4 regions of the Paenibacillus sp. MY03 genome follow, and region 2 is predicted to be linked to each of the others. Evidence: predicted binding sites of a transcription regulator. Region 2 holds the regulator's gene; each other region holds the start of a gene.
The links. The regulator Rex, encoded in region 2, represses fermentation and respiration genes when NADH is low (regulators of the CRP and FNR family bind a similar motif). The targets are predictions, from matches to a motif close to TTGTGAAATATTTCACAA.
Positions count from the first base shown of each region.

Region 1: a site for Rex is predicted at 1,271-1,288, ahead of B1748_RS34120 (formate/nitrite transporter family protein). Genes of this name have one in related genera too.
Region 3: a site for Rex is predicted at 977-994, ahead of B1748_RS34200 (DUF3147 family protein). Genes of this name have one in related genera too.
Region 4: a site for Rex is predicted at 1,277-1,294, ahead of B1748_RS04180 (DoxX family membrane protein). Genes of this name have one in related genera too.

Region 1 covers NZ_MXQD01000074.1:4,789-6,990, reverse strand. The annotation lists gene B1748_RS34130 (dihydroorotate dehydrogenase electron transfer subunit) at 1-498, opposite strand, end outside; gene B1748_RS34125 (NAD(P)H-dependent oxidoreductase) at 655-1,200, shown strand; gene B1748_RS34120 (formate/nitrite transporter family protein) at 1,362-2,153, shown strand; gene B1748_RS34115 (LptM family lipoprotein) at 2,168-2,202, shown strand, end outside.
Region 2 covers NZ_MXQD01000006.1:12,907-15,108, reverse strand. The annotation lists gene dinG (ATP-dependent DNA helicase DinG) at 1-1,029, shown strand, start outside; gene B1748_RS05890 (redox-sensing transcriptional repressor Rex) at 1,026-1,682, shown strand; gene B1748_RS05885 (amidohydrolase) at 1,657-2,202, shown strand, end outside.
Region 3 covers NZ_MXQD01000074.1:18,552-20,753, forward strand. The annotation lists gene B1748_RS34190 (FAD:protein FMN transferase) at 1-169, shown strand, start outside; gene B1748_RS34195 (DUF3147 family protein) at 201-578, opposite strand; gene B1748_RS34200 (DUF3147 family protein) at 593-955, opposite strand; gene B1748_RS34205 (alpha/beta hydrolase family protein) at 1,635-2,202, shown strand, end outside.
Region 4 covers NZ_MXQD01000004.1:374,199-376,400, forward strand. The annotation lists gene B1748_RS04170 (hypothetical protein) at 1-326, opposite strand, end outside; gene B1748_RS04175 (hypothetical protein) at 459-659, opposite strand; gene B1748_RS04180 (DoxX family membrane protein) at 695-1,252, opposite strand; gene B1748_RS04185 (PAS domain-containing sensor histidine kinase) at 1,494-2,202, opposite strand, start outside.

The sequences.
Region 1 (2,202 bases), on a different contig from region 2:
AGGGCCGCATGCAAAGATCGTGTCAAAGCTGTTCAAGTCGATCGCATCGAGAATCGTTCCGCCGCTTTGGAAGGCAACATCCCCATGAAGCGCTTGATAAGAAGCAACGGCAAACGGCTCGCCGGAAAAACCAAGAAAAACTTTTGAAAAGGGAAACCTCTTGGCGCTAAATAATAATGGAGCAATTCCCATGCCGCCGCCTACAAGGGCAACGCTCCCGTCAGGCTTCGGAAAACCGTTTCCGTAAGGGCCATATAGGGTCACCTGGTCGCCAGAAGTTAATCGGGATAAAAGACGGGTGCCTTCGCCCTTTACGCGAATTAAAAAGGTAATTGCTGTTGAAGTAAGATCATGGATACTGATCGGTCTGGACAGAAGAGGGGATTTATCCCAGGAGCGGAGCATGTAAAATTGACCGGGTTCACCATGAAAGCTGCCTTCGATTGCAAGCCGGAATACAGAAGCCGTCAGACGTTCGTTGGATAACACAGTTGCCATAAGCGTCAGCACGCCCTTTACTTGTAAGTATCAAAAACGATTCCATAAAAATATCATAGTTGTCCCTATAAACCTGTGATATTGGTCATATTTGAACGCACAAATTGCTGCTACACTTTGAGCAGAGACAGTGAATTCAGTGAGGGAGGGGAACAAATGAAAACATTGGTTATCATTGCGCACCCGCAGCTTCATCATGGATCGGGCGTGAACAAACGGCTTGCCGAGGCGCTGCAAGACGTCGGCCATGCGACCGTACATGAGCTGTATTCGGCTTATCCGAACGGTGTTATTGATGTGGCGCATGAACAAAAGTTAGTGATGCAGCATGAACGCATTATTTTGCAATTTCCGTTTTGGTGGTACAGCTCGCCGCCATTATTAAAGCAATGGCTCGATGAGGTGCTGACCTTCGGCTGGGCGTACGGGCCAGGGGGAGACAAGCTCCACGGCAAGGAACTGGGGCTGGCGATTACAACGGGAAGTGACGAAGAAGCTTACACGCCAGAAGGTTACAATCGCTTCACGATGGAAGAACTGACACGACCTTATGCAGCGACCAGCCATCTGATTGGCATGACCTTTCTTCCAATATTCGTCGTTCACGGGGCTATGCAAATCGAGGACGCTCAGCTTGAAAATGCGGCTGAAAAATATGTTAAGTATGTAAGCTCGAACGCTGCCGAAGCGGTAATGAATTAAAGAAGATCGGCTAACGGAAAGCAAGTGTGTTGCGGAAGGCAGCAATCAAGAGTGCTGAGACTGCCAATGTATGTGAAAAATTTCACCAAAAAAAGACCACTTGAACGATCATGCCATGGAGGAACCCTTGTTGACATCATGAGTGGGGGTGAGGGGAACGGATGGGCTTTAAAAAGTCGGAGGAAATCGCGGAGGCGGCTATGTATGCAGGCTGTAAAAAAGCCGATATGCGAGTCTCCGAGCAAATACCGCTTGGCTTTGCCGCAGGCGCGTTTATAGCGATAGGTTATTTGCTCGCCATACGCGTGACCGCCGGTTTGCCCGCTGATCTGGAATGGCTGAGTCCATTGCTAAGCGGTGCGGTGTTTCCGATCGGATTAATCCTATGCCTTATTGCGGGGGGAGAGCTCTTAACCGGGAATATGATGAGTTTGTCGATGGCCTGTTTCAAAGGGCGGGCGTCGATCCGCAAGCTTGCTGGAAATTGGTTTATTATAACGGTCGGCAATTTTGCGGGCGCGATTTTTATTGCTTACGTATTTGGCCATCTGGGCGGAATGACGGAGCAAGCGCCGTATATGGACAAAATCATTGCGCTTACGCAATCCAAGCTTGATGAGTCGTTTATGCATGCGTTTATTTCCGGCATAGGATGCAACTGGCTTGTGTCGAGCGCGGTCTGGATGTCTTATGGCGCAAAGGACGGCGCCGGCAAAATATTGGCGATCTGGTTCCCGACGATGGCGTTTGTCGCGCTTGGCTTCCAGCATATTGTAGCGAACATGTTTTTAATTCCTGCCGCAATCTTTATTGGCGCAGCAACTTGGTCCGATTATTTCGCCAATTTCTTGCCTGTTTATTTGGGCAACTCGGTTGGAGGTGGTCTATTCGTCGCCGGAATTTATTATTTAGCTTACAGCAAAAGAAGTTCGTCCGTACATGATAAAAAATAAGGGAGAGAATCGAAATGAAAAAAATGATCAGTTTAGCTTTGATTGCGGT
Region 2 (2,202 bases):
GATCTTAACGGTTCCATCCGGGATTTGACGCGTTTAAAAGACGAGCTTCGTATCTTTATGAAACTGGAGCAGTCCGGTTTTGTTTTCTGGATGGAAGCCAGCGCGGTATACCGCTATCGATCGCTGCATATGTACGCGGCACCCGTCGATGTTAGCGAACAGCTTCAAAAGTACTTTTTTGACGCCAAAGACAGCATCATTATGACCTCCGCGACATTAACGGTGCAGAAAACCTTCCAGTACGCGGAGGAACAGCTCGGCCTCCTCGGCTATGAGACGCAGGGCAAGCTCAAAACCGTGCAGTTGCCGTCTCCTTTCCGTTACAGGGAACAGGCGCTGGTGATGGTCCCTCGCGACTTCCCGGTGGTTAAGGGCGCATATGTAAACGACTCGTATCTGGATAAGCTGGCGGCTTCGCTCGTCGATGCCGCTCTAGAAACAAAAGGACGAATGCTGGTGCTCTTTACTTCTTATAAGATGCTGAAGCAAGTTCACGAGCTTATGAAAATAGGTCTGGCCGCGGCAGGCATCGGCGTGCTGGGACAAGGGATCGACAGCAGCAATCGGACCAAGCTGACGAGACGTTTCCTTCAACAGCCGGAATCCGTGCTTTTGGGAACGAGCAGCTTCTGGGAAGGCGTCGATATTCCAGGCGAAGCGCTTACCTGTCTTGCCATCGTGAGACTTCCGTTCCAGCCTCCTAATCATCCGCTCCAAGAAGCAAAGGCGGAGCAACTGCAGCGACAAAAGCAGAATCCGTTTATGAAGCTGTCCATCCCGCAGGCCGTCATCCGATTCAAGCAAGGATTCGGCCGACTTGTCCGCACCTCGCAGGACAAAGGCATTGTCATCATCTACGATACGCGCGTTATCGATGCTTATTACGGCAAACATTTTCTCTATTCGCTGCCAGGTCCCAAGATCGAAACGATGTTTACGGATCAGATGGTGCCTCGAATTAGAGAATGGCTGGGAAAAGACAGCACTGCGGCGAGCGAACCAGAAGCTACGAAGGAGGCAACAACTTGAAGCAGACCAAAATATCCGAAGCGGTCGTGCGCCGACTCCCTATCTATTTGCAGGTGCTTAACGAGCTGGACAGCCGCGAGATCCAGACGGTATCCTCGCAGGAGCTTGGGGTTAAGCTTGATCTTAACCCTGCTCAGATTCGTAAGGATCTCGCGTATTTCGGCGAATTCGGACGCAAAGGCATTGGCTACGACGTTGTCTATTTGATCGAAATCATTCGTCAAATACTCAAGGTGAACCAGACGATCAAGGTCGCGCTGGTTGGTGCCGGCAATCTGGGTCATGCCTTATGCAATTACAACAAATATTCCAAGGACAACATGAAAATAACGGCTGTGTTCGACGACCATCCTGCCAAGATCGGAACGAATATCAACAATCTGGTCGTTCAACCCATGAGCGAGCTGGTCGCAACGATTGCGGAGCAAAAAATTCGGATCGGCATCATCACTGTCCCTGCGTTCGAAGCTCAAAACGTCGTAAATCAATTCGTCTCGGCGGGGATAGAAGGCATTTTGAATTTCGCTCCAGCGATTTTGCGCGTACCGGATGAAGTGCGCATTCACAATGCCGATTTCACAAGGGAACTGCTTAGCCTCGCGTATTATTTGAACCATGAAGGAGAAGATTCGGATGAAACAGCTATGGATTAGAAATGGCCTGTTCGTGACGATGGACGACTCGACCCCGGTCATTAAAGGTCATATGGTCATCTCGAACGATACCATTACATATATCGGCGAGCAGGAGCCCGAGCCGCAAAGCTTGTCTGAAAGCGTAGAAAAGCTGGATGGCAAAGGACTGGCTTTCCTGCCCGGACTTATTAATACGCATGGTCATGCGGCGATGTCGCTCCTTCGCGGATATTCGGACGATCAAAATCTGCAGGTATGGCTGGAGCAGAAAATGTGGCCGATGGAGGGCCGTTATGTTGCGGCGGATACGAGAGCCGGCACAGCCCTGGCCATCGTCGAGATGCTTCGTACGGGAACAACGACCTTCCTCGATATGTATGATCGAATGGATGAAGTCGCGAAGGTGACGGAACAATCCGGCATCCGCGGCGTTTTGATGCGCGGCGTTATCGGCCTTTGCTCGGAAGAGGAGCAAAAAGCGAAGCTTGAGGAAGCGATTGCATTCGCTCTGGAGTGGAACGGCAGGGCAGACGGCCGA
Region 3 (2,202 bases), on a different contig from region 2:
CCTGTCAACGACGGCCTTCGCGATGGGGGCCGAGGAGGGCAAAACATTTATCGAATCTCTCGAAGATGCCGAAGCCATCTTTATTACGGAGAACAAGGATATCATCGTAACCTCCGGTCTCGCAGGGCGGTTCAAATTAACAAACAAGGATTACCGGCTGGTCGAATGACTTTCGGATTATGCAGGCGCCATAAACCCATTTATCCTTTACTTCTTTTGCCGAATTTGATTTGCACCCGTTTGCGAAGCTCAAAAATCGTGAGTGCGCCAATAAACCAACTCACCAGACCCAATAGCAGGCTTAACCACCAAGAGCCCGTAAGCTGCAAGGCATACAGCACGGTGACCACGCATATGGCACAACCCGTCATGCCGAATACAGAACCTTTCGCAATTTCCGATGCCTTCCCGGAACCCTGGCTGATTCCGACCATAAGCACCGCAACGACCATAACCGCGGGAAACGCGGCGAATATTCCTCCGAGCGTTTCCCATGGCAGCAGAGCGGACGCGATATAACTAAGCGCTACGGCCATTCCGCCGATCAGAAATCGGAGCAAAAAATCCTTTATACTCATCTCGTGTCACCCTCCTATACCATAAACATCATATATGAAATCGATAACGAAACCATGAACCAGCCGAGCACCGACAGGGTCAGTCCCCTCTTCCATCCCTGCCTTGCGACCAAAACACCTGCTGCAAGCGCGCAGACGATATTGATTGCCATCCCAATCAATGCTCCTTGCGACAAAACAATCGATTGCCGAATCAGATCGTAGCCGGAATGATCCCATCGAATGGTCAGCAGCGCAGCCAAAAAAACGACCGGAAATGCCGCAAAAATCCCTCCGAATACGCCTCCGACCCGCTTGGCGATCAACGAGGCGACTGCAACGGCGGTGCCGCCAAGAATAAACCTCAGCAAAATACCGATAAAAGAAACGGAAAGCATGGGCATTCTCCTCCACTAACTTCGTGATTATTTTCACGTATTTATCTATATCGAGAAATTAGCCCCATTATAATCTTTAAGCTCGCGATAGACTGTTAGGTAAATCACAGAACCCGGCATGCGTCTCCGGCGCAAAGTCTCAAGTACGCAGCTGATTGGAAGTCGCAAATTGCGAGGCTGCCGCGTAACGGACAGGTGCGACGTTATTCTTCGATTTTTTAGGTTTTCGAAAATCTAACAGACACACGCGACCTTATTGGTATCATCATCGCGCAAGTTGGCTCCATTACGAACCAATAGCGTGTTTCCTGTCTGTTAGATTTGGTTGAGGTTAAAAATCGGACAAATAGCGTCGCTGGTGTCTGTTACATATTCAACGGCATTTAATCCGTGGGCGCACAAGCGACCGTTCCGTCTCCACTCTCCCTATTCCGCCGGGCTCCAGTTGGCTTTCCGAATAAGAGGCCATCATCCACCGTCCAAGGTGAAACGGCCACGCCATCTTTTGGCAGCGCAGCGGGTTTCATTCCGTAATTGATCCCATTAAATAGGCAGGAAAAGAGGCTGTACAAGATGAATAAGAAATGATTGGCGTTCGTTACGATACTTGGCTTCGGCACATATTTTCCTTATGGCGCCGCCACAAAATTATCCTACAATTGAAAAAGGGGATTCTAACATGCGATTAACCGAATGGAACGGCTACGACAGGATCGAATTTGAATTGGATGGCAAGGAAGGTCTTGTCGTGTTGCCCCATACGTTTGCGAAAGGCAGGCCTTGGGTGTGGAGGGCCGAGTTTTTCGGCGATTTCGACTATGCGGACATGGCGTTGCTGGAACAAGGATATGCCCGCGCTTACTACAGGCAGAACGACATGTACGGCTGCCCGGAGGCCGTGGAGGGGATGCGCAGGTTCCAGACCTTCGTTACTCGTGTGTTCGGCTTGTCGGAGAAAACGATTCTGTTCGGCTTCAGTCGCGGCGGGTTGTATGCCTTTAACTACGCGGCGACTTACCCGGATCAGGTAGAGCTGCTGTATCTGGACGCTCCCGTGCTCGACATTCGAAGCTGGCCTGGCGGCAAAGGCGTCGGGCCGGGCGCAGAACGCGAGTGGCGGGAATGTCTGGACGCATATGGGCTGTCGGAGGAAGAAAGCGTCTATGCCGAGGTCTCTCCGCTGAACAAGATCGAAGCGGTTGCGGCGGCAGGCATTCCCATCCTGCTCGTGGCCGGTGATGCCGACG
Region 4 (2,202 bases), on a different contig from region 2:
CTTTGACCCGACTGGATAGCCGATACGATTCCCTTAAGCGGCTTGGATGCGATTCCGCCGAGAGCGGCAATGCCAAGAAACAAGAGCGTTATGATAATCATCCAGGCGACGGCGTAATCGCCTTGGGACATCAGATATCCGCCCGTCAGCAGCTGCACAATGAGAAAGTATTGCGCAATGCGATTGGCGGATAATAGTCCCTTCGCCAAACCGGCTTGTCCGTTCCCGTCGCTTTTGGAGGCTCCCCCCAGCATAATCGGCAGCACGACATAAAACCCCATTCCGACTGCTCCTAACACGTGTAACAATACCATTGCTTCATACATGTCCTATTCCTCCTGTTTCAATTTACCTATAGCTAATAGTTTATCAGAATCCGCGATATTTTCAAATGTACGATAAAAAAAGAGCGCCTCAGGCGCCGTGGTTTCCCTCGGCCTCTTGAGGCGCTTCGCGCTTTACAGCGCGTATTCCTTTAATTGATTTCGAGTCAGCTGCCTTCCCTCTTCCTCCTCCCTCTTCTCTCGCTTCTCCTCCATGCAAGCCCGGCATCTGGCCTCCGTGTCGCACTCGTTCGCGTCGGGACAGGTATAGCAATGATGCAGCATGAATTGGGTCAGCTCGTTGTCGACGTCCTCGTTCTTTGCCTGTGCAGTCATGTTCAACGCCTCCGCTTCCTTGAATTGTGATCGTATTAAAGCGTATTTCCGTTCAGTTTGCCGCCCGCTCCCGCTCCTGTTCCCGTTCCCGCCGCTCCGCCTCTGCCTTTTACACGAAGCCAGCCTTTGCGAATGATCGGCAGCAGGTAGTGGTCAAGTCCGAATCTGCCGGCGTTGGTTCCTGCAAGGAGTACGATTACGCCCAGCAGTACCAGCCAAGGGTTTGTGCTTACCGTTCCCGCGAAGAGGAACATGAAGTTCATCGCGAGTCCGAAGAAAGCGGCCGCCGCCGTCAGTCCGCCGACGATCAACCCTACGCCGACCAGGAACTCACCGACGGGGATCAAGATGTTAATGAGCTTTACGTTAGGCAATGCGAAGTGCTCGATGAATTTGGTGAATGTCGGATACACCAGTTCGTTCGTTGCTTTATCCATGACAGGGTTGGCAACGGCGTTTTTCAAGTATCCTGTTGCATCAAAGCCTCCTTTTAGTTTATGGAAGCCCGCATCCAGCCAAGCCCAGCCGACAATCAACCTTACAATCGTTACGATACCAGCAGCGTACACATTTTCTCTCAGCCATTTCATCATGATTGTTCACTCCCATAGTATAGTATGTGATTTATTTCACATTATTGAGTAGAGGAATCCGTCATTTAGACGAATACGACTTCTTGCGATTTTCTGCGGCAGGATCGCCGCTTGACTCTGGCGAAGCGGATTCCTTGGCATCCGATGACGAAAGCCGTCTTGTTCATGGCCTTCAACCTCCTTCTTGATTCTTATTATAAGCTACGATTTTGAATGGGTATGTGATTTAAATCACAATGTATTAATTTTTCCGCGAATGCGGAATTCTGAGCGTAACGATCGTTCCCCTGCCAAGCTCCGACTCCACGTTAAGACTGCCTCCGGCTATCCGGGCCCGCTCTGCCATGCTAAAGCGTCCTACGCCTACAGAGACTGCAGTGGTATCGAAGCCGGCGCCATCATCGACGATCCGGACTACAACCTCTTCGCCGTCTTCAAGAATCGATACCGCGGCATCGGACACGTCTGCATACTTGGCGATATTCGTCAGCGCCTCCTGGATAACTCTATACATCACCGTCTCGACTCGGATACCGAGACGGGTCGCAAGCTTGCATTTAAAATCGATTTCGATGCCGTAATGCGACTCATAATTGCCGATATACGAGCGAATCGCCGGTTCAATGCCCATATCATCCAATACCGATGGGCGCAGCTCCCATGCAAGACCGCGGACCTCCTCGATGATGCCGGCTACATTTTCCCGCAAGAACCGCAAATCGCCGACTTCCCGATCCGGATTCGCAATGACGCGATCCAACTGGATGAGCAACGAGAACAAGCTTTGTCCGATGCCGTCGTGGAGCTCCCTGGAAAACTTCTTGCGTTCGTCCTCCTGGATCGTCAACACCTTCTCCAGAGTCTCCTTCAGCTCTTCCTCCACCTTCTTGAGACGGGTAACCTCGCTTCTGATGGCCAAATACTGATACGGTTTTCCGTTCTCGCCGACA